Regions from separate parts of the Robertmurraya sp. GLU-23 genome, predicted to be linked through region 1. Evidence: riboswitches for the same ligand, from Rfam matches in the RefSeq annotation. Region 1 holds a riboswitch; each other region holds the start of a gene.
What was found. Region 1 has a riboswitch for S-adenosylmethionine ahead of ACVBAX_RS04540 (2,3-diketo-5-methylthiopentyl-1-phosphate enolase). Riboswitches for the same ligand answer to the same signal wherever they lie in the genome.

Region 1 (7,659 bases):
CTTTACTCATTCCAAGCACCCCCATCATCGATTATTAATGTGTATCACTTCACATAAAAAAGCTCTTTTTTCTCTTCAAGTAAGCATTTGATCAGCTCTCTTACTTGTTCATCTGAAGAGCCCTCTAAACGCTTCCCACCTTCATGCTTTGGAGGTGTAAACATTTTACCAACGATGGTAGGTGATCCCTTAAGCCCTAGCTGTGTACGGTCCACATCTTCTAAATCGTTTACCGTCCAAACAACTGGTTCGTACCTTGCAGCTTTTAACATATTAGGAAGAGGAGAATATTCAATCTCATTGATTTCTTTTTCTACAGTCAATAAACATGGCATTTGAATTTGGAGCAACTGGTAACCACCTGACAGCTTTCTCTTAACAATTACACTTTGCTCTTTTTCATTAAGCTCTGTTACTTCGATCACGTTCGTAACTGGAGGAATATCTAATCTTCTTGCAATTCCAGGTCCCACTTGCCCTGTATCTCCATCAATTGCATGCTTTCCACAAAGGACCATATCAATCGGTCTGATACTGGCGATTTTATCTAAAGCCTTTGATAATGCGTAGCTGGTTGCTAATGTATCTGCACCAGCAAATGCACGGTCAGAAATTAAATATCCCTCGTCAGCACCAATTTCCACGCTTTTTTTAATAATCGCATTTGCTTGTGGTGGACCCATTGATAAAACAGAAATATATACATCATCTTTGATGAGACGCTTCATCCGAACTGCTTCTTGAACAGCATGTGCATCGTACGGATTTAAAATAGCTGGTGCACTTCGACGATCAAGCGTATTCGTCTTAGGATTAATCTTAATGATCTTTGTGTCAGGTACCTGCTTGACACACACTACAATATGCATAAAAATCCCCTCCTTAATGACTAATGGCTAAATCACCTATATATATTTTGCAAAGCTTCGTAATAACGATATATGTATCGTTTTGCGGGCATAGTACAAACAAATTAATTGATATTTTATGTGAATAATATAATTTTGTATGCGTTTTCAAAATTGATATAATATGAGTTGAAGATTTCTTACGGAATCTTCATTTTTGTATATTTACAAATATAAATGGTGGGGGTTAACGACTATGATGGAATAACAATTATTTTTTGAAGGGAATGATACAGTACTTACCATTATAGTTACTATATTAAAAGAAATTGAATATTTTCCATATGATAAAAATCACAGATGTCATGTAAATATCATGTATGTAATTATGTGACTTCCAGATTTACCTACATAGAAACGATTTATTGTATAATAAAAAACAAGGATCAATAATAATGGAGGTGACTTAATGGAAAAACAACTTGTTCATGAAGCTATTCAAATGAATTTAGAGAACCATATACAGCACAAAAAATTACCGAAAAAGAGTATTATTAAAAGAGCCATTTTTATTTTTATTGGAGCTATTCTGATGGCTGTAGGATTAGAAATTTTCCTTATACCTAATCAGATTATGGATGGTGGAATCGTCGGGATTTCAATCATTTTGTCTCATATTACTGCTATAAATATTGGTCTAATAATCTTCATTTTAAATGTTCCATTCTTTTTCATCGGATATAAACAAATTGGAAAAACCTTCGCACTATCTACACTCTTCGCTATCACCATATTATCAATCACAACCGTATATCTTCATCCTGTTCCTGCTTTTACTGATGACATCCTGTTAGCAACCGTATTTGGAGGAATTGCCTTAGGGGCAGGTGTAGGGATCGTCATCCGTTATGGAGGTTCACTAGACGGTACAGAAATCCTTGCCATATTAATTAATAAAAAGATTCCTTTTTCTGTTGGAGAAGTGATCATGTTTTTTAATATTTTTATTTTTGGAACCGGGGGTTTTGTGTTTGGATGGGACCGAGCGATGTATTCGATTCTAGCTTATTTTATTGCTTTTAAGACCATTGATATCGTTATTGAAGGGTTAGATCAATCAAAGTCTGCATGGATCATTAGCGATAAGTATAAAGAAATTGGTGATGCGATTTTGGCCCGACTCGGACGGGGTGTCACCTTCCTAACTGGAGAAGGAGCCTATACAGGAGACGATAAAAAGGTGATCTTCTGTGTCATTACACGACTTGAAGAAGCAAAGCTCAAGCTCATTGTAGAAGATCTTGATAGTAATGCCTTTCTAGCTGTTGCAGACATTGCCGAAGTTAGAGGCGGTAGATTTAAAAAACGAGCCATCCATTAGATATAACTTACAAAAAAGGAAGGAGCGCAATCGTCTCCTTCCTTTTCTATCTATTTAAACGCATATGATGTTATTAGGCCAAACAAACATAGCTTGTTTTCTGGTAATTCTTATCTCTTTTTTGCTCTTCTTCTCTTTTGATAAGCATTGATATTCAAAAATTAGCTTATCCAGCTCCTGACTACACTCAATTGTCTCTTCCCCACCTAGACCATTTGCTTGTGCAGATTCAATCATTTTCTCTCTCATTTGTTGAATCGTGGCAAGCATTTCACTGCTATTCTGCTGCACCCCGTTAACCTCCTAATACTCCTTAAATCCCCAAATAAAAATTGATCACTTGATGAATTATTGCAAGAATTTGAATAAAAGTAAATAGAATCGCAAAATAAGACAAATTTTTCTAAATATTTCTGAATACGACAAAAAACACCCTAAAACTCCTATTACTTTTCGACAATTATCGATTTTATGCATCAAAAGTAATAAAGGCACTAGGAGTATAGACTCTAGTGCCTTGAAAACTATTTTTAAGCTTCTATTTCACTCTTTTCGTAGATTGGAACCCATCCTTCAGTTGTTACAAAAATACGGATGGCAACTACTTTTCTATCCTCTTGCAGGGTAAAATAATGTCTAACATTCGGTGGTACTGAAATAAGATCTCCAGGGTTTAAAAACACCTCAAAAAATTCACCATCTAATCCTTGGATAATAAACACTCCGTGTCCACTAACAATAAAGCGGACCTCATCGTCTGTATGGTGGTGTTCTTGTTGGAAGTTCGTTAATAATTGCTCTAGATTTGGAGTGTGTTCAGCAAGAGAAATAACGTCTTGTGCTTTGTATCCACGCTTCTCTGAAATTTCTGCAATTTCAGTTGAGAATACAGATAGGATTTCTGCTTTCTCTTCATCCGTTAAAATATATTTCTCTTGAAGATTGCTAGGCAGTTTTGTAATATCCCAGTGCTCATAGATTACCTCTTGAGATTGTAAAAACGCTGCCACTTCTTTTTGATCTCTAATCTCTTCTTTTGTACTTTGAAATACGATATGTGCCATTTTTTCATTCTCCTTTAATATTTTATTTTTTATATTCTAAAAGTCTTAGATGATAGCGAAATAAAAATTCGGATGCTTCTAGTAGTTTTTTTGCCTCGAATGCATTTTTCCCCCACACCGTTATTCCATGATTTCTGATTAACACTACGCCTTTATCCTCTTTTACATGCTCACTAAACTCCTGTGCTAATGTAGGAATATGTGCTGGATTACTGATGATTGGAATCCTAAGGACGGCATCTTCTTCCCATAAATCAAAAGCTTTAATTAGCTCTTGACCCGTGAAAGTTATTTCAGCTTGATCACCATATAATTCAGATATGATATTATTTTCAACGGTATGAACATGTAAGCTGCAACCGGCTGATGTTTTTTGATAAACTTCTACATGTAAGAGTGTTTCAGCAGAAGGCTTCAAATGCGTCTCATCTACTGGCTTTCCATTGCCATCGACAAGTAAAAAATCTTCTGACGTTCTTTTTCTCTTATCCTTACCACTTGCTGTTACAAGGAATTGTAAAGGATCGTCACTAACTTTTATGGCTAAATTCCCGCTCGTTCCCATAAACCAATCTCGAACAGCAAGCTCATCCTTCACATCAGCAAGTTCATCCCAACGTTCTGTTAACAGACTCATCCAATCAACTCCTCAACCTTCGACATATGTTTGATCACATCATAGAAATCAACAAACTCTCTATGATTCAATCCATACTCTTTTGATTTTTCTAATAAAAACTCTCTGGCAATGACAAGATCAGCCTGCTTTGCTGCTTGCAAATCTGTTACTGAATCACCAATAACGACTTTGTAGAAATCTTCTTTAAGTCCACGTATAATACTAGGTTTACAGCATCCACAATCATTTTGGCATTGCTCATCACATGCATTTGGCCAAAGAATATTGATATATTCACCACTAAAATCAGCAGCATTACAATACACTCCTGAAAAAGGGCCGTAAGCTTGTAAAATGGGATATACAAAAAAATCAATGCCACCACTAACAATATACAAGGGAATATCCTGCTCTTTCAAAAACTTCACAAAATCAGGAAATCCTTCGCGAATTTTAACATTTTCAATCGCATACTTAATGATTTCTTCTTTTTTTGAAGAAGGAAGCAAAGAGAAAAGCTTTCCCACTCCTTCTCTTATTGAAATACGCTCAGATAATATGGCGTCTTTTAGCGCTTCCCATTCGGGAGGTGCAAATCTTTTCATAATGGCAATAATGTTATCCTTCTCAGTAATCGTGCCATCAAAATCACAAAATACAGCTATTTTCTTACTCATGATGGTTTCGCCACCTCAGTAACTCCCCACAGTTCGATTGCGGTTGCAAGCTCAGGATATTGCTGTGAGTTTTCTCTCAATGGCAGACCTTTTTGACATAGCTCAATCGCTTGGCGGAAAGCAAGACCTCCACCTTTCGCTCCTGCCGGATGCCCATGAACGCCACCACCAGCATTAATGACACTATCTAAGCCAAAATCTTGTAGTAAAAGTGGAACAAGTCCAGGATGAATACCAGCTGAAGGCACTGGGAAGCTCTTATTCATAGGTTCTGATTGATCTGTTAATGCTTCAGCAATCGATAATGCTGCTTTCTTTTCCAAAGCCACCGAACCGTATGGAGATGGGAATAAAGACAAGTCGGCTCCAGCGTAACGCAACAATTTTCCAAGTAGTAGGGAATGAGAAATTCCGTATACATCAGACGAAGTGAGTGCTCCACTCACAGCTGGATGTGCCATAATCGGAAGATCGACACCCTCTTCTTCTCGTAATTCCTGAAGAACATCAAGACCATATGCAAACACATTAAATAATAGTAAGTCCGCGCCAAGTTCTTTTGCTCTCTTAGCTTTGTCAATTAATTGAGACGTACGTCCTGTCAAATTCACAGCATATAAGGTACGATGTCCTGTTTCTTCATAGACCTGTTGCAGAACTTCTCTTCCACCAGTAATTCTTTGTTCAAAAGGAGTTAATGGGTTGTCAAAAAGTATTTCATCATCTTTTACAAAATCGACTCCACCCAATGCCTGTTCGCGCAATTGGCTAAAAAGGAATGAAAGATCTCTCCCTAGAATTCCTTTAAAAATACTCATCAATAACGGACGATCATATACCCCTAGCTTCTCTCTTAGACCATTAATACCAAACTTAGGACCTGGAAAAGCCGTTTTTAACTCTTTTGAAAAATCAAGATCTAACAGCTTAATCTTCCCGTCAAGAGACAGCTTTCCAAACACCGTTGTTAAAATAGCTGGAAGATCTAGCGAAAAGTTATTTGAAGGGTAGGCGATTTTTAACACCGCTACCGTTTCATTCGTCTGTTCATCTATGTGTAATTTTTCTGTGGAAATAACTCTACCTTTATATTTTTTCAATTGTTCTTGCTCAAGCTTTTGTAATTGAGTCCATGAACCAACCGTTAAACCAAGCGCAATTTCCTCTGCTTTTTTCTCAGGGTTGTGTTTAGCGTCATGCACCAAGTACGTTGCGATGATCTCACTCATTTGCTTTCGTCCTTTCTCTCTTATACGTATAGACATAAAAAAACCTCTTCTTGTCATCAGGAAGAGGTTAGTATCGTAAACTAACATCTCCTTATCTATCAGCCTTTGCTGCAAGAATTAGCACCGTGCTTACAAACCTTGTAAGTCGGTTGCCGGGTTTCGTCGGGCTCGTCCCTCCACCTGCTCTTGATAAGAAAACGAATGTTTTCATTATGGAATTATTGTTTATACTTTCAATTGATTTTGATTATTCCAGAATTTAATTCGACTGTCAATACATTAACTAAAAATTTGGAGCTTTGATATTCTTTCAACCGCTTCTCGCAAACGCGCTTCCGAGGTTAACAGCCCCACTCGTACATAGCCTTCACCCCATGAACCAAACCCAACTCCAGGGGCAACAGCAATATGTGCTTTTTCTAGTAATAGATCTGAAAATTGTTCCGATGTATAACCGGTAGGAACCTTTAGCCATGCAAAAAATGACCCCTCCGGAGCTACTACATTCCAACCTAATTCTTGAAGTCCTCCGATAAACACGTTTCTTCTAGATTCGTACAATACATTTAACTCTCGTACACAACTTTGAGACTCAGTTAATGCTGCAACTGCCGCTTCTTGGACAGCTCCAAAAAGACTTACATATAAATGGTCTTGCAACAAATTAAGAGCTGAAATGACACTTTCATTTCCAACCGCAAAGCCTACTCTCCAACCAGCCATATTATACGTCTTAGATAACGTATAAATTTCAATCCCGACGTCTTTTGCACCCTCTGTTTGTAGGAAACTAATCGGTTTATGACCATTAAAGCCTATCGCTCCATATGCAAAATCATGAACAACACAAATCTCGTGCTCTTTGGCAAGCGCGACTGTATCCTCGAAAAAATTAGCATTTGCTATTGCGCCTGTCGGGTTATTCGGATAATTTAAGAACATGAGCTTTGCCTTTTCTAGCTCGCTATCTGATAGAGCCGTATAATCAGGAAGAAAATGATTTTCTTCTTTCAATGGCATGGTTATCATTTCTGCTTGTGCTAGAGCTACCCCCGACCAATAGTCAGGATAACCCGGATCAGGGACGAGAACATGTTCACCTGGATTTAATAGGCATTGTGGGATTTCAACAAGCCCAGCTTTTCCTCCAAAAAGGATGGCAACTTCTTTTTCTGGATTGATATCTACGTTATATTCTCTTTTATAAAATGTCGCAGCCGCCTCTTTTAATGACGCGAAGCCTTGGAAGGGAGAGTATTTGTGATTATTCGGATTCTCTGCAGCCACTTGCAGGGCTTTTACGATATGTGAAGCTGTCGGTTGATCAGGGTTTCCCTGACCCAGGTTTATCACATCATGACCATCTCTGATCTGCTTATTTACTTTTGCTACAAGTGAAGCGAAGAATTGTTTAGGTAAGCTTTTTAATAATTTTGATTGAGGATATATCATCATTTTTCCACCTACTTTATATTTTCGGGCAATTGGCAATGTTTATATTGAAAAACTAGTCACAAATGTATATCGTAAATGACAACTTGTAAAGTATTTTTACTAATTTTTTTTAGAAAAGGTGGTTTCTTATGAGAGTTTCTTGTATTCAGATGGACATAAGCTTTGGAAATGTAGAAGAAAACTTTCAAAAAGCGGAAAGATTAATAGAGTCAGCCATGGCTGAAAAACCTGACTTAGTCATCCTTCCAGAACTGTGGACGACAGGCTATGACTTAACCCGACTCGATGTTCTTGCAGATGTGGAAGCAAAAAAGAGCATTGAATTTTTGCAAAAATTAGCTAAACAACATCGTGTGCATATTGTTGGTGGCTCTGTTGCTTCTCAA
Region 2 (7,659 bases), on a different contig from region 1:
TTGGTGCAGTTGGTACGGAAATAACATCAGTTAGTTCAATCTTATTTTCTTTTGCGAAGTTTTCCATGTAGATTTTGTGCTGGAATAGGTTCGCGTCAATGTCTCCCTTGGAAAGAGCGAGATTTGGTTGAACATAGTCACTGAATTCTACTACTTCTACTTCATAGCCTTTTTCCTCTAATAAAGGCTTAATTGCGTTTGAAACCATGTCACTATATGGACCAGAGGTTGCTCCAATTTTCACTTCTTTTTTCGTAGTTGCACTTTCCTCAGAAGAAGAAGCTTCCTCAGAACTTCCACCGCAAGCTGCAAGAGCCGCAATAGCAATCAAAATGACAAAACTCAAAAATAACTTTCTCATCGTAAATATTCCTCCAATAGTTTTATGGTGTCTGTCACCCTTCGTGGACAGTTGGTGCGTTTTTGTCCTTCTGGGATGGACAGTGGTCACATGTGATTTATTTTTTGTTTACTGCTTTTGCTAGTCGGTCACCGAAAAATTGGATGAGCTGGACTAAACAAATTAGGATGATAACGGTGGTGATCATGACGGTGTTGTCGTATCGGTAGTACCCGAACCGGATGGCAAGGTCCCCAACACCACCACCGCCAACAATTCCAGCCATCGCGGAGTAAGCGACTAAACTAATAATCGTAATGGTCACGCCTTGGATGATCCCTGGTTTGGCCTCTGGAAGAAGAACCTCCTTGATGATCATCCACGGGGAAGCTCCGACCGCGACCGCTGCCTCAATCACTCCTTTATCTATCTCACGCAGTGACTGTTCTACCAATCTTGCAAAGAAAGGAATCGCAGCTACTGAGAGTGAAACAGAAGCGGCAGTTGGCCCAATTGTTGATCCAGCGATCAAGTCAGCCAATGGTAAAAGGGCAATGAGCAAGATAATAAACGGGACCGAACGAATCATGTTCACTAAAAATCCAACAATCTGATTAAATAGGGAATTCTCTAAAAATAATCCGCGGTCGGTAACAAACAATAGGACTCCCACGGGCAATCCGACAATCATAGCTACCACAATCGATATTCCCACCATATAAATCGTTTCAAAAAAGGCTTTGTTTAAATCGGGTAGCAACTCTATTAAGCTATCAAGCGGCATCTCGGATCACCTCCAAGCTTTCTGTGCGAGATGTGATATATTGAATCGCATGTTCTACTTCAGCGGTGTCACCTGTAAGTTCCATAATGAAGATTCCAAGTGGAGTGTCTTTTATGTACTCGATTTTGCCGTGTAAAATATTGCCCTTCACTTGGTACTTCTGTAGTGCATCTGAAATCACTGATTCTTCAGCAATCGCCCCGCGGAAATGAATCTTTACAATTTTTCCTTTGCTTGAAGATAGCAAGTGTTCTGGTAAATCAAATTGTAGAATGGTATTAATGAATTCCTTGGTAAGTTCGTTTATTGGATTTGCGAACAAGTCATACACTGGCCCTTCCTCAACAATTCGCCCGTCCTGCATAACTGCCATTCGGTCACAAATCTCTTTTACGACTTCCATCTCGTGTGTAATCAGTACAATTGTTAACCCTAACTCTTGGTTAATCTTTTTTAACAAAGATAAAATCGATTTCGTCGTGCTCGGGTCTAGGGCAGAGGTAGCTTCATCACAAAGGAGAACGGAAGGGTTATTCGCTAACGCTCTCGCAATTCCTACTCGTTGCTTTTGTCCACCGCTCAACTGAGACGGATACACATCACGCTTATCTGACAAGCCAACCATATCAAGTAGCTCAGTTACTCTTGCATCAATCTCTGCTTTCGATTTATAAGCCGCTTTTAGAGCAAAAGCTACGTTTTCAAAAACCGTCTTTGAGCTTACGAGATAGAAGTGTTGGAAAATCATCCCGATTTTCTGGCGAGCACTTCGTAGCTCCTTTTTTCGCAGTGACGTAAGAGAAACCCCGTCGATCTTAACTTCTCCTGAGGTAGGAGCCTCCAATAAATTCAAACAGCGTAGTAACGAACTTTTTCCAGCGCCGCTATACCCTACAATTCCAAAAATTTCGCCTTTGTTCACGGTTAGTGACACATGGTCCACACCTATTACTTCACCTTTTTTTGTTTGATAGACTTTCACCAAGTCTTTTACTTCGATCATTCATGTCACCCCTTAAGCTATAAAAATACAAAAAAACCTCTTTCCAGTCAGAAAGAGGCATCGTTATATATACGACTTATCTTTCAGAATGGAATCATTCTGTAGGAAGTGGCACCGTTCCATGAAATGGAGGTTGCCGGACGTCATAGGGCCTAATCCCTCAGTCACTCTTGATAAGTAAAAGGTCTTATTAATTTGTTACATGAATCATAAATCTAATAGGGGAGAAGTGTCAACAGCTGTTTTTGATAGAGGGAAGTGTAGGCAACGCTTACATAACTGAGGCTGTAGGCAGGAAAAAAATTTATAAAAATAAAAAAACACCCATCCACAAATCGTGAATGAGTGTCGAGAAATGATTAGATTTTCATAACTCCACCGGTGCTAGCAGATGTTACAAGCTTTGAATAACGAGCAAGATAACCCTTTTTCACCTTTGGTTCAAAGCCTTTCCAGTTAGCTTTACGCTCGGCCCATTGTTCGTCAGAAAGAACAACGTCCATGGAACGAGCGTCAACATCGATGACAATTTGATCTCCATTTTGGATAAACGCTAATGGTCCACCTTCAGCTGCTTCTGGTGAAGCGTGACCGATAGACAATCCGCGTGAAGCTCCAGAGAAGCGGCCATCTGTTACAAGAGCAACCTTCGCACCAAGTCCCATTCCCATGATTTGAGAAGTTGGAGCTAGCATTTCAGGCATACCAGGTCCACCTTTTGGACCTTCGTAACGGATAACAACTACGTCGCCTTCTTTTACTTTTCCGTTTGCAATGCCGTGAAGGGCTTCGTCTTGTGAATCAAATACAACAGCCGGTCCTTCATGGCGGTTTCCACCTGTAATTCCACCTGTTTTAATGATGGCACCATCTGGAGCAAGGTTACCAAACAATACAGCTAGGCCACCCTTTTCGCTATGTGGGTTATCAATGGAATGAATGACATCGAAGTTCTTTACATCACAGCCAGCGATATTTTCACCGAGTGTTTTCCCTGTCACCGTTAATGTATCTAAGTGAAGAGCTCCTTCTTTCTTAGATAATTCGTTTAGAACCGCAGACACACCACCCGCTTCATGCAAATCTTCAATAAATACATCAGAAGCAGGAGCAAGCTTAGACAAATGAGGAACACGAGCCGCTACTTCATTGATTCTTCCGATTGGATAATCGATTTCTGCTTCATGAGCTAATGCTAATGTGTGAAGAACTGTATTAGATGATCCACCTAATGCCATATCAAGGGCAAACGCGTTATCGATTGCTTTTTCTGTAACGATATCACGAGGCTTAATATCCTTTTCAATCAGTTCCATTAACTGAGTTGCTGATTTCCTAACGAAATCTCTACGCTCAGGCGCTACAGCTAAAATTGTTCCATTACCAGGAAGAGCCAATCCAAGAGCTTCTGCTAAACAGTTCATCGAGTTTGCTGTAAACATACCTGAACAAGAGCCACATGTCGGGCAACCAAACTGTTCTAATTCTAAAAGTCCCTTGTCATCAAGTTTTCCAGCTTGGTATGCACCTACACCTTCAAATACAGAAGAAAGTGAGATCTTTTTGCCTTCACTAGTCACTCCAGCCTTCATCGGTCCACCACTTACGAAAACAGTAGGGATATTTAAACGAAGTGACGCCATTAACATACCTGGAGTAATCTTGTCACAGTTTGGGATACAAACCATTCCATCGAACCAGTGAGCAGCGACAACCGTTTCAACTGAATCAGCAATAATTTCACGGCTTGGAAGCGAGTAGCGCATGCCGATATGACCCATTGCAATTCCATCATCGACACCGATTGTGTTCATTTCAAATGGAACTCCACCTGCTTCACGGATAGCATCTTTGACAATTTTTCCAAACTCTTGTAAGTGCACATGTCCTGGTACGATATCGATGTAGGAATTAACTACCGCGATAAATGGTTTACCAAAATCCTCTTCTTTTACCCCAGCCGCACGCAATAGGCTTCGGTGTGGTGCACGATCAAATCCCTTTTTTATCATATTACTTCTTAATTCTGCCAATCTAATTCCCTCCCAATCTATCAAAACACGATGGTGTTAATGTTTTAAATTATTTAAAAATTTTAACAAATAGAATGAGACTTGTAAAGAAAGATGACAGAACATTGATTTGGTAGATTTTGAGCGAAGGGGAAATTTATGAATAAATAATAGCTTTTCCACACTTCCTACCGTATTGATAGTACAAAATACCTATGATACTATTGGGATATTGTATGTTGAAGAATGTCGAAAAGAGGCAGAGTATGAGGAAGAAATGGTTAATGAAATGCAGCAATATTTTGGTTGTAATAGCATTACTAGTGACTCCATTAAGTAATGTTGTATCAGCGGTGACTACAGATGCGGGCACACCCATTACAACCCAATTTATCCCTTATGAAAACAGTGAGGGACAAATCATGTACGATCCTACCAATGAGCCAGGTATTTCTCCAGATGAAGTAGATTTTACTAGCGGGAACGATGGCCGGAATGAGGTAGGAGACAAGCCAAGCTTTTATGTGTATGGAGACTCGGACAATCTTTATTTTCGCATGAGATTGTTAGGGGATCCATATGATCGCAAAGGTGGCTTTTTATCATCGGTCTGGAATGTGGATATTCTAGTAGATGAGTCGCACCGAGCAACCGTTGGGATTGATGGGAAAAGCCCACATGAGGACTATCTGTTTGTAGCTAGTCCTGACAAGGAAAAGGTATTGAAGGTAACAACAACAGACTCAACAGGTTCTGCTGTTCCCGGAACTAGCATTTCGGATGCAGAAAATGGACATTATTTTTTAGATTTTAAAATCCCGATTTCAAAAATAAAAGAAATCATCCCTGATTTAGATACGAGTAAGCCGAACGTATCATTTGGTTTTAATACCTCTAAATCTGCTAATCTACGAGTTATTAATAAGGATGGATTAGAAGCAGCTGAACAGGGCGCAAATGTGAAGCTTGTGCCGTTTGGAATTTATAAGCCAACAATCCTGTTTGATCCAATTATGACATTTGACGATCCTAATCCGGCTATTAGTGGTATTACGACAAATGCGGTAAATGGTAGTACGGTCACGCTTATGGCAAACAGTAAAACCTATACTGGAACTGTAATGGAAGGTAAGTGGAGTATCCCAACGGATTTACCAACTGGAACCTTTAATGCCACTGCCACAGTTATGAACGAAGAAGGCAATATGGCAACAGCGAAGAGTACGATACAAATAGGGAAAGAAATTTCTATTGATGGACCTGCTGTTGAAAGGCTTTATAAATTTCCCGTTAACGTTACAGGAAAATTCCTTAACTCAGATAGTGGGAATAAACAAGTAGAACTTGTAATTACGAATGTTACCAAAGGAGGAACTGTAACATCCAAACCTGTTAACCCCTCAAGTAACTTATGGACAGTTCCAACAAGTTTTGCAAATACAGCAGAGTTGGGTGAGTATACTTTACAAGCCTCTGGGAGATCAACTGGGAAAGATTCAGTTCCCGTTGAAGCAAACAAAATAATCCATATTATCCCACCTCCAACAATCACCACTCCTGTTGTAGAAGATGGGAAATTAGTTGTAAAAGGCACAGGAGAAAAAGGAGAAACAGTTGAGCTATGGGTAGATGAAGTTCTCTACAAAAGCGTTAAGGTAGATGATACAACAGGCGATTGGACAGCTACTGTTGACACGCAGCTTTCACTAGGAACACATACATTTCTAGTAAAAGCGTATGACGATCACTTAGCCGTGGGGCAATCTCTTCCTGTAACATATCAAACTAGTAATATCACTGTTAGCATCGCAAATGGTGATTCAACCGTATCAAACGATCCTACCCCAACCATATATGGAAAAACATCCGTCTCCAACAATGGAATAGTAGAGGTATCGATTGATAATGGTCCAGCTCTTACAGCGATGGTAAATAACGGGAAATGGAGACTTCCTTTACAAACGGCTTTAACCGAAGGATCTCATGAGATTTCAGCGGTTGCGAAAGAGAACGGCTTAACCTCTGCACCCGATACACAAAATTTACTATTGGACTTAACAACTGGGGTTACACTAGTGTCACCGACAGAGTACTCAAAAACTAACAACATATTCACGGGTACTGGGGAAGCACTAGGTGATGTGTCAATTCAAGTAGATGACGGTCCAATTAAAATTATTAATCTAAAAGATGTGTCAGAAACAAATACAAATTGGACATTCCAAACGGGTGAATTGGCATATGGGACGCATACAATTACCATTTCTGGAATGGATGAGCTTGGAAATACGAAGCAAGTAAATAGAGAAGATGCGAAAATCACCCGTGAATTCACCATTATAGATCCTACGAAGCCAGTGCCTTCAAATGACAATGCGTATACAATTAAAAACCAAGCAAAATCAGGTGAGTTAGTTGTTGCTGATCAAAATATCGAATCACTTCTATACACGATCAAGTCAAATGGTGAAAAAGGGACAGCAACGATTGATGCGACAGGAAATTGGACCTATGAGCCCAATCTTGATCAATTAGGTGAGGATCGTTTTATAGTAGAGGTCACAAACCAAAATGGGAATAAAGCAGAAGCAACAATCACAATTCAAATTTTAGAATTGGATGTGGCTATCAACGGCTTACCAGGCCTACGTACCGATGACCATACACCAAGTTTTACTGGAACGGCTAAGAAAACAATAAATAGTGTTTTAACTGTTCAACTTTTATCAGAGGAAGGTACGGAAGTGACTAGTGCTGAAGTTTCCATGACGGAAAATGGCGACTGGCAATATGTTACACCAACGCTTACGGCAGGGAAATATACACTAAAAGCTGTTATTAGAGATTCAGAGCTTGGAACACAGGAGGTAGATACGAAGAGTTTTACCGTATACGATGCTTCTTATAAAGTTACTTTGGTAGCTACCCCTGAGAAAGTTGTAGCGGATGGAGTATCCAAAGTGACGCTGAAAGCCGTAGTGACTGACCAGGACATGATGCCAGCGGCAAATGAAACGGTCAAATTCGCTGCCGAACAAGGGCAGCTTACAGCTACAGAAGCAAAAACGAATGCTTATGGTGAAGCAACGGTAGAATTAATCACTCCAGACTATTTCGGAAAGACAACGAGTCAAACCGTTATAGCAATGGCGTCTGTTAATAATGAAGAAAAGAAATTACAGGCAGAAGCACCTTATTTACTCACTTTTGTACCTGCATTCGTGAAAGGAATAGTACTTGATGCCATTACAGGGGATCCGATTACGGAAGCAAGTATACGTGTAAATAAGACGTATGAAGATGGTGAAATTTTTACGTATCAGGGTAAGACAGATTCGCTTGGGAATTATGTTTTCCCGGTAAAACGCGGGAACACCTCTTATGACGTTGAAATCAGTGCTACTACTACTGTAGAAGGTAGAGAGGTACCTATTTCCTTTATTCAAAGTGTGAAGGTTGATGGAGGAGAAGAAACAGATTTTGAGAGGAAAGCGGAACGCACAGTGTCAGGTAAGGTATT
Region 3 (7,659 bases), on a different contig from region 1:
TACTCTGTGTCAAAGTGAAGGTTTTTAGGGTTTTCTGCGATATCTTCAACCGTTGCTTCTACATTGTTTACGCCTTCTTTAAGAGTAATTAATCCCTCTTTTTCAAGCATGGTTAAAATACGACCGTGGTCTGCTACTGAGCTGCTCATGATGATATGTGCTCCTTCAGGAAGGTCATCTAAGCTCTCGTACTTTTTAGAGTACACACCCATTGGTTCGATATGAATTCCACCAGCATTAGCAAAATCATAGCCATGCTCAGCCATTTGAGACTCAAGGTAAGGAATGTGTTGGAAATAGTTTGCATCAAGATCACCAGATTCTAACGCTTGGTTAGGTAGGATGTAATCTTGGAACGTTTCAATCTTTAATTCGATTCCTTTTTCCTCTAAAAGCGATTTTGCTTCTTCTAGAATTTCAGCATGAGGTACGTTAGAAGCTCCCACTACTAATTCAGTTGTTTCTGCTGCTTCTTCACCTTCACCACCGTTTGACTCATCATCATTTGCTGTACCGCAAGCTGCTAGAACTAAAGCAACTGCTAATGATAAAAATAAGCTTAAAAATTTCTTCATTTTTGTCTCTCCTATCTTTTATCTAGTTTTGATGTTATAGAATCTCCAATAAATTGGATAATAAACACAATTATTAAAATGATAACAGTAGCCACAAGGGTTACGTCACTACGACTTCTCTGGAACCCTTCGAGATATGCTAGGTTTCCTAAACCACCCGCACCAATCACACCAGCCATTGCTGTATAACTCACCAAAGCAATAGCCGTAACCGTAATACCAGATACTAAAGCTGGCAATGATTCAGGAATAAGCACCTTAAAGATAATCGTGCTAGTTTTAGCACCCATTGATTTAGCTGCCTCAATAACTCCTTTATCAATCTCACGCAATCCGATTTCCACCATTCTCGCGTAAAACGGAGCGGCACCAATAATTAAAGCCGGTAAAGCTGCATTCTCACCAATCATCGTATCTAGTATAAGCTTTGTAAAAGGAATCAAAAGAACAATTAATATAATAAAGGGAATCGAGCGGAAGACGTTCACGACAGAACTGATCACTTTATTCACTAATGTATTTTCCCAAATATTACCCTTAGCTGTTAAAAATAATAAAAGTCCTAAAATTAAACCAAGAACAAATGTAATAACAACTGATATAGCTGTCATATACAGGGTTTCATTCGTTGCTTCAATCATTTTTTCCCAGTTCACGTTTGGTAAAAGTGTCTCAAGCATTCGAAATCACCTCCACTCCAACCTGTTGTGATTCGATATATGCAATGGCCTTTGAAAGCTCTTCCCTTTCCCCATCTAAGTGGATAAAAAGCGTTCCATAAGAACCATTTTGTGTTTGTGATATTTTCCCTTGCAGGATATTTACAGTTACCTGGTAATGGCGAATAAGGTTCGTAATCAGCGGTTGCTCTGCTGCTTCTCCAACAAAACCTAGTTGAACGACTGTACCATGCGGATACAGTTCTAATAAGTGTTCAATTGTTTCCTTCGTTTCTTCAGGTTCTGTTACTTGCTGAACAAATCGTTTCGTAATTTCTTCCTTAGGATGCTTAAATACGTCAAGTACTGGGCCGAGTTCAACAACCTTTCCACCTTCCATAACAGCTACACGATGACAAATCTTTCTAATGACGTGCATTTCATGAGTGATAAGGACGATGGTTAAACCTAAACGCTTATTAATATCAACTAATAGCTCTAGAATCGAATCTGTTGTTTGTGGATCAAGAGCAGATGTTGCCTCATCACAAAGGAGAACTTTGGGATTGTTAGCAAGTGCTCTCGCAATTCCTACTCTTTGTTTTTGCCCACCACTCAATTGAGAAGGGTAAGCGTCTTCTCTTCCTTCTAATCCAACCAAACGAATAAGCTCGTCTACTCTTTTCATTCTTTGCCCTTTAGGAACTCCTGCAATTTCAAGTGGAAATGCAATATTTTCTCTTACTGTTCGAGACCATAAAAGGTTAAAATGTTGGAATATCATGCTTATTTCCTGTCTAGCTTTACGAAGGCTACTACCTTTAATTTTCGATACTTCATTATTTGCCACAATAACGGATCCCTCAGTAGGAATTTCTAACCCATTCAGCATACGAATAAGCGTACTTTTCCCTGCGCCACTATAACCAATTACACCGAAGATTTCTCCTTCAGTAATTTCTAAGTTTACATTATCAACAGCCGTTACTTTTCCTTGTCTTGAAGAATAAATCTTTTTTACGTCTTTTATCGAGATCAAAGGTTTCTCCCCCTTCCATTTCCGATTATTCTGATAAAACTACATGCTGTCATGCTACAGAAAGGTACAATACAACTTAGGTTCTATCATCCGGTTCATTCCTATTCGAATGAGAGCACTCTAAATGAACATAAAAAAAACCTTTCTGCATGAGCAGAAAGGCAGAAAGTATCACCTTTCTCTCATCTATCAAAGCAATACGCTTTGTGTGAATTGGCACCATTTCAATAATTTGACGGTTGCCGGGCTTCATAGGGCACATCCCTCCACCTCTCTTGATAAGAGCTTATCAATCTATATGAACTTTTTTAGTTGTAGTCTTAATCACGAGTGCTATCTTATCATGGAAAAACGGGAGTGTCAACGATAAATTTCGACAAAAATCTTATGGATTACACATGGCTAGTAAGCGAGGTTTTTCCTGTCGCTAATGTAATCGCTTGCTCTAAATCTTCAACTAAATCCTCCACATTTTCAATCCCAATCGAGAGACGAATTAAATCCTCTGGAACGCCTGCTGCTTTTAACCCCTCTGTGTCAAGCTGTTGATGAGTTGTGCTTGCAGGATGAATGACTAAGCTTTTTGCATCACCAACATTGGCAACATGTGCCCAAAGTTTGAGACTATTTATAAACGTTGCTCCAGCCTCTCGCCCTCCGTCGATTCCAAAGACAACGACAGAACCTGCTCCTTTAGGTAAGTATTTCTTCGCAAGCTCGTAGTCTGGATGCTTCTCATTTCCTGGATACATCACCCAATTAACCGCTGGATGTGCTTCTAGATACTCTACGATCTTCTTCGTATTTGCCACATGCTCCTTCATTCTCACATGCAAAGTTTCTAAACCTAGAGTGAATTGAAAGGCATTTTGAGGGCTTAATGCTGGACCTAGATCACGTAGCAATTGAACTCTTGCTTTTACAATATAAGCTGCAGCACCAATTGCTTCACTATATACAATATCATGATAGCTGGCATCAGGGGTTGTGAATCCAGGAAACTTCGCCGAATTCCAATCAAACTTTCCGCCATCCACGATAATACCCCCAAGAGTTGTACCATTCCCTAAAAGCCATTTTGTTGCCGAATGAATAACAATATCTGCACCATGCTCAATTGGACGACATAAATAAGGAGTCGCAAAGGTATTATCGATAACAAGAGGAATACCTGCATCATGTGCGATCTTTGCGACATTTTCGATATCCAGAATTCGCAAGCTTGGGTTTCCAATGGTCTCTGCAAAGATCGCCTTTGTTTTCTCTGTAATAGCTTGCTTAAAATTCTCTGGATTGGTTGAATCGACAAACTTCACATTGATACCATATTTAGGTAATGTTATAGCAAATAGATTATATGTACCTCCATATAGATTCGAAGCTGCAACGATTTCATCCCCTGCTTCAGCCAAATTTAGGATCGCCAGTGTAATCGCTGCCATTCCGCTCGATACAGCGAGTGCTCCTACTCCACCTTCAAGGAGGGCCACTCTTTCTTCGAACACTGTAGTAGTTGGATTATGAATGCGTGTATAAATATATCCCGGTTCAGCAAGTGCAAAGAGATTAGCAGCATGTTCAGTGCTTTTAAATTGATAAGCATTGTTTTGATAGATCGGTACTGCTCTTGCTCCTGTAGTAGGATCTGGACTTAATCCACCATGGACACCAAGTGTTTCTAACCGATACTTCTTCTGTTCTGTCATACCAGTCCCTCCACCACTCTTTATAAGAATTTTTATTAATCACGTAGATGATGGTATCATGGGTAAAATTGACAAGTCAATAATATTTTAGAAAGTTCAGAAAAATTTCAAATATTATTGGCATGCTTATATGGCTTTACTAAAAAGAACAACGTTTCTAAGTATAAAGCTGTTCTAAACGAGGATTGTAAGGAAATAAAATTTGATAATGTTGCTTGTCTGAGTTTGATTTCCCCACGGAGCAAGGATATAATATCTTCCTTCTTTCCTTGAAGATGTGCGTCAATATGATGATGATCTTTTTCGAATAGAAGTTCAACTTTCCCCTTATTTATATGGATAAAGAAGGCCTCATCTTCTGATCTAATACAAATAACAACGGGTGCCTTCTTTAAAAAAGGCAGTAAATGACTACGGTTATTCCATTCATTCACTGTTCTTTGTAACTGAACATGCATCGGTCTTCCTCCTCTAAATATACGGATACATATATATTCCACTCTGAGAGAAGGCTTACCTTTAATATCTTTTCGACAAATTTTCGGGGCGTTTGTCAGGGGTACCTAACAAGCTTTGTATCGAATGCTGTAGTTAGAGTTCATTTCCCGAGAAATATGTCACCTTTTTGAACGAAATTGCTATTACTGTCGAAGGGATTCGTGCATCCGCAAATAAAAAAAATCAGACTAGTACCGTCTGATTCCTAAAATGATTTTAAACTTTCATATAAAAATGGTACCGATTGAAAAGCATAAATTTTCTTAACTAGTTTATTGTTTCTTATAACAAGTAAACAGGGAACAGACTCAATCGAATATTGCTCAGCTAACGCTGGAACAAAATTCAGATCTGCCTTTAACCAGTTATGTTGTGGCAATAGCTGTTCAACGACCCTGAGCATTTTTCCTGCTACTTGGCATGTACCACATAATGGTGTGTACAAGTAGAGAAATTTTGTTTCCTCAACCGAGAGGAGCCGTTCCCTGTTACTATCTAGCAATTCTTGCATGTTGTTACCCCTTCTTACACTTTGTCTAAAAATTGCGTAAAGACGTCGATGTTTGCCCCTAACAACACAGTAGCTAAATGATGTTCTGGTGCGGTTGCGACCTCCCTGTAAGTTCGATCGATGTATAAATGGTCTGCTTCAGGAAATTCCCGTTTGAATAGTCTTCGAAGCTTTTCTCCCGCTTCATCAGCATCAACAAGGATGTAGACATCCTTTCCAAACAAATCATCAATGATTTCATCGAGCTTCGAAAGGGATATCGTTCCATTCGTACAAATAATGTCTACAGGCTCCTTAATAACCTTTTGCACCTTCTTTTTGTCTGACGTACCTTCTACAATAATTACTTTTTCAGGTCTCACTTCAGTCATATGCATCACCTGTGAACATGTTGTATTTTCTTTACTTTATTCATTATTCTCGAAAGAGGTGTACAATTCCTCTAACTATTTACGATTATAAAAAAATAAACAGCGAAAAAAAACCGCTGCCCTTTGATTAACACCATCCACCTTCATCACAATCCGTGTATCTTGGTTCGTCACTGGATGGAGTGGATACAAGCTGAAAAATCTTCTCTCCAGCGTTTTCAAAATGATGCTCAAGTTGCATATCACTCCCACTCGGTAAAGTTACCTTTCCGATTCTCTCATTTTCTAGATAAAGCACAATTTCGCCATTTTGAAGTTTTCCAACAACACGGTCTGTAATATCTAATTTTCCTTGCTGCAAAGTCATGTTGTTTGCCACCCTTTCTTTTCTATCTTAGGAGTAGCATGCCCATGTTTGCTAGAAAAAAAAGAGACAATAAAAGACACCTAAAAGGTGCCTTCTGTATTAGTCTTCGTTAATCATTTCTTCATATTGCTCAGCTGTCATTAGATTATTTACTTCACTTGCATCAGTTGGCTCAACAACAATCATCCAAGCTTTTTCGTATGGTGACTCATTAACGAACTCTGGGCTGTCGTTTAAATCTTCGTTTACTTCAACTACTTTTCCGCTTACTGGAGCATAAAGTTCAGATACTGTTTTAACAGATTCAACGCTACCGAATGGCTCATCAGCAGTTACTGTGTCACCTACTTCTGGAAGTTCAACAAATACGATGTCACCAAGCTCTGATTGAGCGAAATGTGTAATACCGATACGAACGGTACTTCCTTCTGTTTTTACCCATTCATGTTCTTCAGAATAACGTAGATCCTTTGGTGTACTCACGATAAAACCCTCCATTATTATGTATTAATTGTTGGTTACTTTGTAAGCCATACTTTTTCATAGTCTGCTTCCTTAAAGCCAAGCGTTACTTTCTCTCCATCTGTTAGCAATGGGCGCTTGATTAACATTCCGTCTGAGGCAAGAAGCTCAAGAAGCTCGTCCTCTGAAGATGTTGCCATTTTATCTTTCACACCAAGCTCACGATATTTTTGTCCGCTCGTGTTGAAGAATTTTTTCAGCTCAAGTCCACTTGCTTTATAGTAGGATTCAAGTTCCGCTTTTGAAGGAGGCTGCTCTACGATATGTACCTCTTGATACTCAATATTGTGAGAATCCAGCCATTTTTTTGCGTTTCGGCAGGTTCCACATTTCGGATACCAATAGAAGGTCAATGCCATGTTACCACCATCCTTTTACACTTTCAATTGCATATTAACATAATTAGGTACAAATTCATAACTTTGACTACGAAAATTTCGGGGAATTTCTCTGTTTACGAACGAATCCCCCCTTCATCTATTTAAAGGGGGGATTCACAGTACTTATAGGACAAATTTTTCTGCTTCGATTAGTTTTTCTGATGCTTCACGCTTTTTCGCAATGACGTTGATTGGTGTGTGTCTTGTAAATTTGCGAAGGGCGGAGATCATCATGCGCAGTGCGTCACCTGTTTCTGTTGCGACAAGTGTTTCTTTTGCATGCTGCTCGATTTCGTTGAACGCTTCTTGACAGAAAATTTGTGTGTATAAAAGCTTTTGCTTGCCCTTTTCTTCCCCGTCCTTAGCGATTGCTTTTTCTGTTCGTAGAACGACTGATTCCATCGCATAAGCATTCGATACGATATCGGCGATGTTTACTAAGATTTCCTGTTCACGCTCTAGTGCTTTGCCAAACTTTTGAGCCGCTAAGCCTGCCGCAAGAAGGCCGATTTTCTTCGCATTTTTCACTAAATACTTCTCTTGAGCTAGCGGCTCATCTCCTGGCTCTTCTGGCATAAGCATCATGAGCTCCTCTTGAAGGGCTTGCGCTTTCTGGAATAATGGTAGCTCTCCTTTAAATGCTTTTCTTAAATAAGTGCCAGGAACTAATAGACGATTGATTTCATTTGTTCCTTCAAAAATACGGTTAATTCTAGAGTCGCGGTACACTCGTTCAATTTCATACTCGCTCATAAAGCCGTAACCGCCGTGAAGCTGTACCCCTTCGTCCGCTACGTAATCCAACACTTCCGTCGCGAAGAATTTATTCAAAGAACATTCAATTGCATATTCAGCAATCGATGCTGCTACCGCTTTTCCATTTTTCACTTCTTCATCCGATAGCTTGCTCATGCGCTCTTCAAATAGACCAACAGTACGGTAGACAGAGCTTTCTGCCGCATAGATTTTGGAAGCCATGGTGGCTAATTTTTCTTTTGTTAAATTAAATTGAGATAGCTTTGTTTTAAATT
Region 4 (7,659 bases), on a different contig from region 1:
ACATTTTTGCATTTCCGATATAACGTTCTTCTAAAGGAGTCAAACCACGTTCAATAAAGCTCTTCCCGCGCATTCCCTCTGGCATCATTTTCGCTAGCAAACGTAAAAACGCTTTTCCAACCTGTGGAATTTTATTAAACACCTCTAGACTCTGAGGCTCTCTATAAATATTGTAGCCACCAAATAGCTCATCTGCACCTTCTCCAGATAAAACCACCGTCACGTGCTTACGAGCTTCACGTGCCACAAAATATAAAGGGACACATGCAGGGTCTGCAAGCGGATCGTCCATATGCCACATAATCTTCGGTACTTCATTCATATACTCTTCTGGAGTAATGATATAGCTAATATTTTCTACTCCAAGCTTATCAGCCGTTTCCTTAGCAACATCAATCTCACTAAACCCATTATGATCAAAACCTACAGAAAATGTCTTAATCGCCGGATGGAATTCTTTTGCAATGGAAGCAATGATCGAAGAGTCAATTCCACCAGAAAGGAACGAACCGACAGGCACATCACTTCTCATATGAATTTTGACAGAATCAAAAAGAACATCTTTAATTTCCTTTACAAAATCACTCTCTGATTTTCTTACTGGGTGGAAATGAGCCTTCCAATAACGCTTAATTTCCATTTCAGATCCGATTTTCTTTGTAAAGTAGTGCCCTGGTTCTAATTTTGAAATACCTTCTGACATCGTATAAGGCTCAGGAACAAACTGATACGTTAAGAAATACTGCAAAGAATCATAGTTTAATACATCGTTCTGCAGTGCCAGTAAAATACTCTTTTTCTCAGATGCAAAGAATATCTTTTCCCCGTCATCAAAATAGAAGAAAGGCTTAATGCCGAATGGATCACGTGCTCCATAAAGCGTCTTCTCAACCTTATCCCAAATTACAAAGGCAAACATTCCACGAAGCTTCTCCACCGCTTTTTCCTTCAGATGGCTATACAAAGCAATAATTACTTCTGTATCTGAGCTTGTTGCAAAGGTGATTCCTTCTGCCAATAGTTCTTCTCTTAACTCTACATAGTTATAAATTTCACCGTTAAAAATAATCCAGTATCTTTCGTTTTCAAAATGAAGGGGTTGATGCCCGCTTTCTATATCAATGATACTTAAACGACGAAACCCAAATTGAACATGAGAATCATAGAAATATCCGTCATCATCAGGTCCGCGATGCGTAATCACATTATTCATATTTTCAAATTGTTGTTTTTGTCCATCACTAAACACTTGCGATTTGTCATGAACACATCCAATAAAACCACACATGTATGTAACTCACCTACTCCGTTCTTACGAGTTTAATCTTCCATTCAGAAAGAATACCTATTAATACTACCATTAAAATTATCGAATCGCACTGTCAAATTGACCATTTCCTAAAAATTCAAGCTTACTACCCATTGTTTACATCCCTTTTTGCTTCTAAACCACCATACCCTTATAGACGAAAAGAAAAACCGGGAGTTACAAATTTTCTGTAACTCCCGGCTGAATTTTTACTATTTAAAATTATCTTTCAAGAGCTTCTTTACGAAGTGTATCAGCTTTATCTGTACGCTCCCATGGAAGATCTACATCTGTACGACCAAAGTGACCATAAGCAGCTGTTTGCTTATAGATAGGACGTCTTAAATCAAGCATATTAATGATTCCAGCTGGACGAAGATCGAAGTTATTACGAACTACTTCAATAAGAACTTCTTCACTTATTTCGCTAGTACCAAATGTATCAATAGAGATAGATACTGGATGTGCAACACCAATTGCATAGGCAAGCTGTACTTCTACTTTATCTGCTAGACCTGCAGCAACAAGATTCTTTGCTACATAACGAGCAGCATAAGCAGCTGAACGGTCAACCTTTGTAGGATCCTTACCAGAGAATGCACCGCCACCGTGACGAGCATATCCACCGTACGTATCAACAATAATCTTACGTCCTGTTAATCCAGCATCACCTTGTGGTCCACCGATAACGAAACGACCTGTTGGGTTAATGAAATACTTTGTATTTTCATCAATTAACTCTTCTGGTACAACAGGATTAATAACATACTCTTTAAGATTACGTTGAATTTGCTCCAACGTTACTTCAGGGTGGTGCTGGGTTGAAATTACAATTGTATCAATTCGAACTGGTTTATTATTTTCATCGTACTCAACGGTAACTTGAGTTTTTCCATCCGGACGAAGGTAAGGAAGAATATCATCCTTACGAACTTCAGTTAATCTACGAGCTAGTTTATGTGCTAAAGAAATCGGAAGAGGCATAAGCTCCTTTGTCTCGTTACAAGCAAAACCAAACATTAACCCTTGGTCACCTGCTCCAATTGCATCGATTTCTTCATCAGACATTGATCCTTCACGCGCTTCAAGTGCTTGGTCAACTCCCATTGCAATATCAGCTGATTGCTCATCAATTGAAGTTAAAACCGCACATGTTTCAGAATCGAAACCATATTTTGCACGAGTGTACCCAATTTCCTTAATGGTTTCACGAACAATCTTTGGAATATCTACGTATGTAGAGGTTGTAATTTCCCCAGCAACTAATACTAACCCAGTTGTTACTGACGTTTCTGCAGCAACACGAGCATTTGCGTCTTTTGCTAAAATAGCATCTAAAATTGAGTCTGAAATTTGGTCACTGATTTTATCTGGATGACCTTCAGTAACTGACTCGGATGTAAATAAACGACGTTTTTTTGACATCTCCTGACCTCCTATTTATTTATACTTGAGAAAAAGGTATGCTTATTATATCAACATAAACAAAACCTTCCATTTGATACGGAACTCATTCCCTAAGTAGTATGAAATAAACATGCCATTTTTATTATGAAGGTTTGAAAAATTACCCACCCAAATAAAAACTTTATGCAAAATAAAAAACCTTCCCTGCTTGAGGAAAGGGTGATAGCAAAGTAATTTGCGCCTTTCGCTCTTATCGTTCAAGGACTAAAATCCTTGCCTCAGGTTAGCACCTTCTCTTTTATATTAATTACAGTCATCGTAATTAATTATTAAAGCAGGTTGCTGGGTTTCATAGGGCCTGTCCCTCCACCAGCTCGGGATAAGAGAGTATCCGTTCAATGTAGAATAATACCGTATCACGTCAAATACTGTCAATATCTTTATGAAAAATAGTTGGTTCATTCTTTAAATAATGAGCAACTATTATAATTACATTTCCATTGACACTTAGCATCATATAACACGATCGTTCCCATTTGAATTTGTCCCTTCTTTTAATAGTATAGACTATTGACTCCCATTCATCGTTTTATGTAATAAAAAGGCTTAAAAATAGGTCGTATACGATGTTTTTTCTTGCACCCTCTAATATTTTTATAAATAGTATAGACTAATTAAGTTAATGTGTTATACTAATTAAAAAATAACAAATAAAGGTAGGTAGTCATCAGATGAACTCTGTCCGTATTTCTAACCAATTAAGCGAATTGTTAGCCTCTGGTCATGTGCATGTGCAACTATCTGTACCACAATTAGTCGAAAAGGTTCTTACTAGAAACGAAGGAGTCTTAACTTCGACAGGAGCTGTTCGAGCAACAACAGGAAAATATACTGGTCGGTCTCCGAAAGACAAATACATTGTTGAAGAAGCCTCTACAAAGGACAAGATTGATTGGGGAGCTGTTAACCAACCAATCTCTCAAGAAGTGTTCGAACGTTTATATAATAAAGTACTAAGTTACTTGAAAGATAGAGATGAGTTATTTGTTTTCAAAGGGTTTGCTGGCGCAGATAAGAAACATCGTCTACCCATTCAAGTGATCAACGAGTTTGCATGGCATAATCTATTTGCCCATCAGTTATTCATTAGACCAACAGCAGAAGAGCTTTTGACTCATGAAGAACAATTCACAGTCATATCGGCTCCAAACTTTAAAGCAGACCCTATTATTGATGGTACCAAGTCTGAGACTTTTATTATAGTCTCTTTTGAAAGAAAGACCGTATTAATCGGTGGCACAGAATATGCAGGCGAGATGAAGAAATCCATTTTCTCTATCATGAACTACTTATTGCCTGAAAATAATATTCTACCTATGCACTGCTCAGCAAATGTCGGCGTTGAAGGAGATGTCGCTTTATTCTTTGGCTTATCAGGAACAGGTAAAACGACCTTATCTGCTGATGCAAACCGACGCCTAATCGGAGATGATGAGCACGGCTGGTCAGCTAACGGTGTCTTTAATATTGAAGGAGGCTGCTACGCTAAGTGCATTAATCTTTCAAGAGAAAAAGAACCTCAAATCTTCGACGCCATTCATTTTGGATCTGTGTTAGAGAATGTCGTGCTGAATAAAGAAACACGAGTCGCTGACTATGATGATGGAACATTAACTGAGAATACACGCGCTGCTTATCCTATCCAATCTATAAGCAATATCGTGGATCCAAGTGTCGCTGGACATCCAAATACCATTATCTTCCTTACAGCAGATGCTTTCGGGGTACTGCCTCCTATTGCAAAGCTATCTAAGGAACAAGCGATGTACCATTTCTTAAGCGGTTACACTTCAAAACTTGCTGGTACGGAACAAGGAATCACTTCACCGCAAGCAACATTTTCAACATGCTTCGGCTCCCCTTTCCTACCATTAGAAGCAACTCGCTATGCAGAAATGCTAGGGTCCAAGATTGACGAACATAATGCGAAGGTTTATCTAGTGAATACAGGCTGGACTGGTGGCGAGTATGGAGTCGGAAGTAGAATGAAGCTATCATACACCCGCTCCATGGTACAGGCCGCTCTCGAAGGGGAACTAAACCATGTAGAAACAAGTAAAGATCCTATTTTCGGATTGGAGATTCCCCTTCATGTTCCTGGTGTTCCGGATGATGTTCTTCAGCCAAACCGAACATGGGCTGACCAAGAAGCATACCAGATTAAAGCGAACGAATTAGCCACTAAATTCAAAGATAACTTCAAAAAATTCGCAAATGTTTCAGTACAGATTATCGAAGAAGGCGGTCCTTTAGTATAATTTTTAAAAAAGAGCGTAATCAGTCGATTACGCTCTTTTAATTAGATGAATGTAAGGATATCAATTGATACTCGATCGTCGTTTTTTCACTTTCTAAAATTACTTTTTTAATTTTTGCCATGCCACTTACTTCCCCATCCATCGTTCTTCTTACCTCGACAGGAATGTCTATTGGATATAAGCGATATCCTTCTTTGGTTATTGTAAACAGGTTTTCCTCAAGTCGCTTTTCTCTACCCTTAGTAACAATCATTGTATTAAGTTCTAATGGCATACCCATAATTCTCCACTCCTTTTCTTATATTTTATCATTATTATGACTGTTTTTTCATCCATTGAGTTAAGTCTGTCACAACTTTTCGGTTAATACTTGGAGGAAAATAATGTGTCAACTCCTCAAAATACCAGCTCTCTACTGAACGACGTTTATCCTTTAATCTCTCTTCCAATCTTCGCGCATGGTCCACACTTACATTTTGATCCTTCGATCCATGAATGATTAAAGTTGGACATCGCAATTGTTCAATATCATACAATGGAGTGCGAAATTTATATCTTTCTGGATATTTCGTCGGTGTACCACCAATGACTCTCTTCATCATCCTTCTCAAATCTTCTCTTTCCATATATGTAAGATTCATATCACTTACTCCACCCCAGGTAACGAGAGAGGCCGTATCTGGAAACTTGATGGCAGTTAATAATGCCATCACCCCACCACGTGAGAACCCAAATACATGTACCCTTTTCACTCTTGAATGCTGCTGTAAGATACGATAACCAGCAAATGCATCTTCTCGATCATCTCCAGCAAAATCTTCATTTCCTTCTCCTCCTTGATTTCCCCGGTAGTAGGGGGCAAATACAATAAAGCCTTCCGAAGCAAATTGCACCAACCTAGATGGCCTTACCTTTCCTACGCTTTTTATTCCACCCCTTAAATATAAAAAACCCTCTAAAGGCTCCTCTCCTTTAGGTTCTGCTAACATTCCTTTCACCTTATATCCTTCCGAATAATACGTTATGATCGATAACTCGACATGCGGATGAGGCGATGGAAACCTCTCCCTATCAACAATTTCAAGAGTATACATACCTTCTGTTACACTTCCTTACACATGTTTTTAATCTAGGCATTCACACATTTTTTTCGACTTCATACGATATGTTAGGCTCACAAACCATTCACATAAAAAAGTTTATCTATTAAGGAGGTTATCCATAAAATGAAAAAGTCATTTAAGATTTTCTTTTCCATGTTCTTAGTTGTCATTCTCATTATACCAATTGCTGCCTGCAGCAAGGAAGAAGTCCAAAAAGTACGCATTGGTGAAGTAACCCGTTCCATTTTCTATGCTCCTGAATATGTTGCGATAGAAAATGGTTTTTTTGAAGAAGAAGGATTAGATGTTGAGTTAACCACTACCTCAGGTGGAGACAAAACAATGACTGCCTTGTTATCAAATAGTATTGATGTTGCTCTTGTTGGATCTGAAACATCTATTTACGTTTATGCTCAGGAAGCAAATGACCCAGTCATCAACTTTGCCCAGCTAACACAAACAGATGGTACTTTCCTTGTATCTCGTGAAAAAATTGATAACTTTTCGTGGGAGATGTTGAAAGAATCCACCTTTTTAGGTCAAAGAAAAGGCGGTATGCCACAAATGGTTGGAGAATTCGTTCTAAAACAACACGGTATTGATCCACATAACGACCTGAACCTGATCCAAAATATTGATTTTGCCAATATTTCCAGTGCCTTTGCCTCTGGAACGGGCGACTTTGTTCAGCTTTTCGAACCAACTGCAAGTGTGTTTGAACAGGAAGGAAGAGGCCATATTGTCGCTTCATTCGGTACAGAGTCAGGCATGGTACCATATACAACATTTATGTCAAAAGAAAGCTATATGACGGAAAACAAAGAAACTGTTGAAAAATTCGCAAGAGCCATTTATAAAGCACAAAAATGGGTAGCTGAAAATTCTGCAAGAGATATCGCAGAAGCCATTTCTCCTTACTTCGAGGATACAGACTTAGCTTTAATTGAGACGGTGGTTGACCGTTACAAGAGCCAGGGCTCTTACGCAACAAACCCAGTGCTAGATGAAGCAGAGTGGGAAAACCTTCAAAATATTATGGACGAAGCAGGCGAGTTACCTAAGAGAGTGGATCACAGTGTGCTTGTAAATACCCAAATTGCCGAAGAGGTAATGAAATAAAATCATTAAATTTCGAGGTGGCCGACTATGAGCTTATTAAAGCTAAAACATATTCATCACACGTATTTTACTAAGACCTCAGCTACAACGGCCCTCTCCGACATTTCACTCGAAGTCGAGGAAGGAGAATTCATTTCCTTCCTTGGTCCGAGCGGATGCGGAAAAACAACCCTACTTTCTATCATAGCAGGTTTATTTCAACCGACAGAGGGTACCATCCTGCTTGAGAATCAATCTGTTAACAAATCTAAGAAAAAGATCGGTTATATGCTACAGCAAGATTATTTATTTCCTTGGAAAACCATCGAGGAAAATATATTGCTTGGTTTAAAAATTTTTGGAATTGAAGACAGTACTAGGAAGGAATATGCCTTCTCTCTCCTTGAAGAAATGGGATTAAAGG

Region 2: another riboswitch for S-adenosylmethionine. It lies ahead of ACVBAX_RS18465 (methionine ABC transporter ATP-binding protein); the one in region 1 lies ahead of ACVBAX_RS04540 (2,3-diketo-5-methylthiopentyl-1-phosphate enolase).
Region 3: another riboswitch for S-adenosylmethionine. It lies ahead of ACVBAX_RS18260 (methionine ABC transporter ATP-binding protein); the one in region 1 lies ahead of ACVBAX_RS04540 (2,3-diketo-5-methylthiopentyl-1-phosphate enolase).
Region 4: another riboswitch for S-adenosylmethionine. It lies ahead of metK (methionine adenosyltransferase); the one in region 1 lies ahead of ACVBAX_RS04540 (2,3-diketo-5-methylthiopentyl-1-phosphate enolase).

Annotation. Positions count from the first base shown of each region.
Region 1 covers NZ_JBRKCV010000002.1:46,754-54,412, reverse strand. The annotation lists gene ACVBAX_RS04575 (electron transfer flavoprotein subunit alpha/FixB family protein) at 1-10, opposite strand, end outside; gene ACVBAX_RS04570 (electron transfer flavoprotein subunit beta/FixA family protein) at 45-869, opposite strand; gene ACVBAX_RS04565 (YitT family protein) at 1,351-2,229, shown strand; gene ACVBAX_RS04560 (Spo0E family sporulation regulatory protein-aspartic acid phosphatase) at 2,284-2,520, opposite strand; gene ACVBAX_RS04555 (1,2-dihydroxy-3-keto-5-methylthiopentene dioxygenase) at 2,760-3,293, opposite strand; gene ACVBAX_RS04550 (methylthioribulose 1-phosphate dehydratase) at 3,316-3,930, opposite strand; gene ACVBAX_RS04545 (2-hydroxy-3-keto-5-methylthiopentenyl-1-phosphate phosphatase) at 3,927-4,589, opposite strand; gene ACVBAX_RS04540 (2,3-diketo-5-methylthiopentyl-1-phosphate enolase) at 4,586-5,818, opposite strand; SAM riboswitch class I at 5,907-6,014, opposite strand; gene ACVBAX_RS04535 (aminotransferase class I/II-fold pyridoxal phosphate-dependent enzyme) at 6,098-7,273, opposite strand; gene ACVBAX_RS04530 (carbon-nitrogen family hydrolase) at 7,402-7,659, shown strand, end outside.
Region 2 covers NZ_JBRKCV010000013.1:96,832-104,490, reverse strand. The annotation lists gene ACVBAX_RS18475 (MetQ/NlpA family ABC transporter substrate-binding protein) at 1-361, opposite strand, end outside; gene ACVBAX_RS18470 (methionine ABC transporter permease) at 459-1,124, opposite strand; gene ACVBAX_RS18465 (methionine ABC transporter ATP-binding protein) at 1,114-2,127, opposite strand; SAM riboswitch class I at 2,201-2,307, opposite strand; gene ilvD (dihydroxy-acid dehydratase) at 2,487-4,160, opposite strand; gene ACVBAX_RS18455 (Ig-like domain-containing protein) at 4,406-7,659, shown strand, end outside.
Region 3 covers NZ_JBRKCV010000013.1:53,971-61,629, forward strand. The annotation lists gene ACVBAX_RS18250 (MetQ/NlpA family ABC transporter substrate-binding protein) at 1-575, opposite strand, end outside; gene ACVBAX_RS18255 (methionine ABC transporter permease) at 587-1,255, opposite strand; gene ACVBAX_RS18260 (methionine ABC transporter ATP-binding protein) at 1,248-2,273, opposite strand; SAM riboswitch class I at 2,453-2,558, opposite strand; gene ACVBAX_RS18265 (O-acetylhomoserine aminocarboxypropyltransferase/cysteine synthase family protein) at 2,666-3,979, opposite strand; gene ACVBAX_RS18270 (hypothetical protein) at 4,087-4,437, opposite strand; gene ACVBAX_RS18275 (thioredoxin family protein) at 4,683-4,988, opposite strand; gene ACVBAX_RS18280 (toprim domain-containing protein) at 5,003-5,359, opposite strand; gene ACVBAX_RS18285 (YusG family protein) at 5,487-5,726, opposite strand; gene gcvH (glycine cleavage system protein GcvH) at 5,826-6,209, opposite strand; gene ACVBAX_RS18295 (arsenate reductase family protein) at 6,245-6,607, opposite strand; gene ACVBAX_RS18300 (acyl-CoA dehydrogenase family protein) at 6,752-7,659, opposite strand, start outside.
Region 4 covers NZ_JBRKCV010000017.1:58,982-66,640, forward strand. The annotation lists gene asnB (asparagine synthase (glutamine-hydrolyzing)) at 1-1,288, opposite strand, end outside; gene metK (methionine adenosyltransferase) at 1,532-2,734, opposite strand; SAM riboswitch class I at 2,964-3,102, opposite strand; gene pckA (phosphoenolpyruvate carboxykinase (ATP)) at 3,448-5,034, shown strand; gene ACVBAX_RS20550 (DUF2584 domain-containing protein) at 5,072-5,314, opposite strand; gene ACVBAX_RS20555 (alpha/beta hydrolase family protein) at 5,349-6,128, opposite strand; gene ACVBAX_RS20560 (ABC transporter substrate-binding protein) at 6,261-7,256, shown strand; gene ACVBAX_RS20565 (ABC transporter ATP-binding protein) at 7,284-7,659, shown strand, end outside.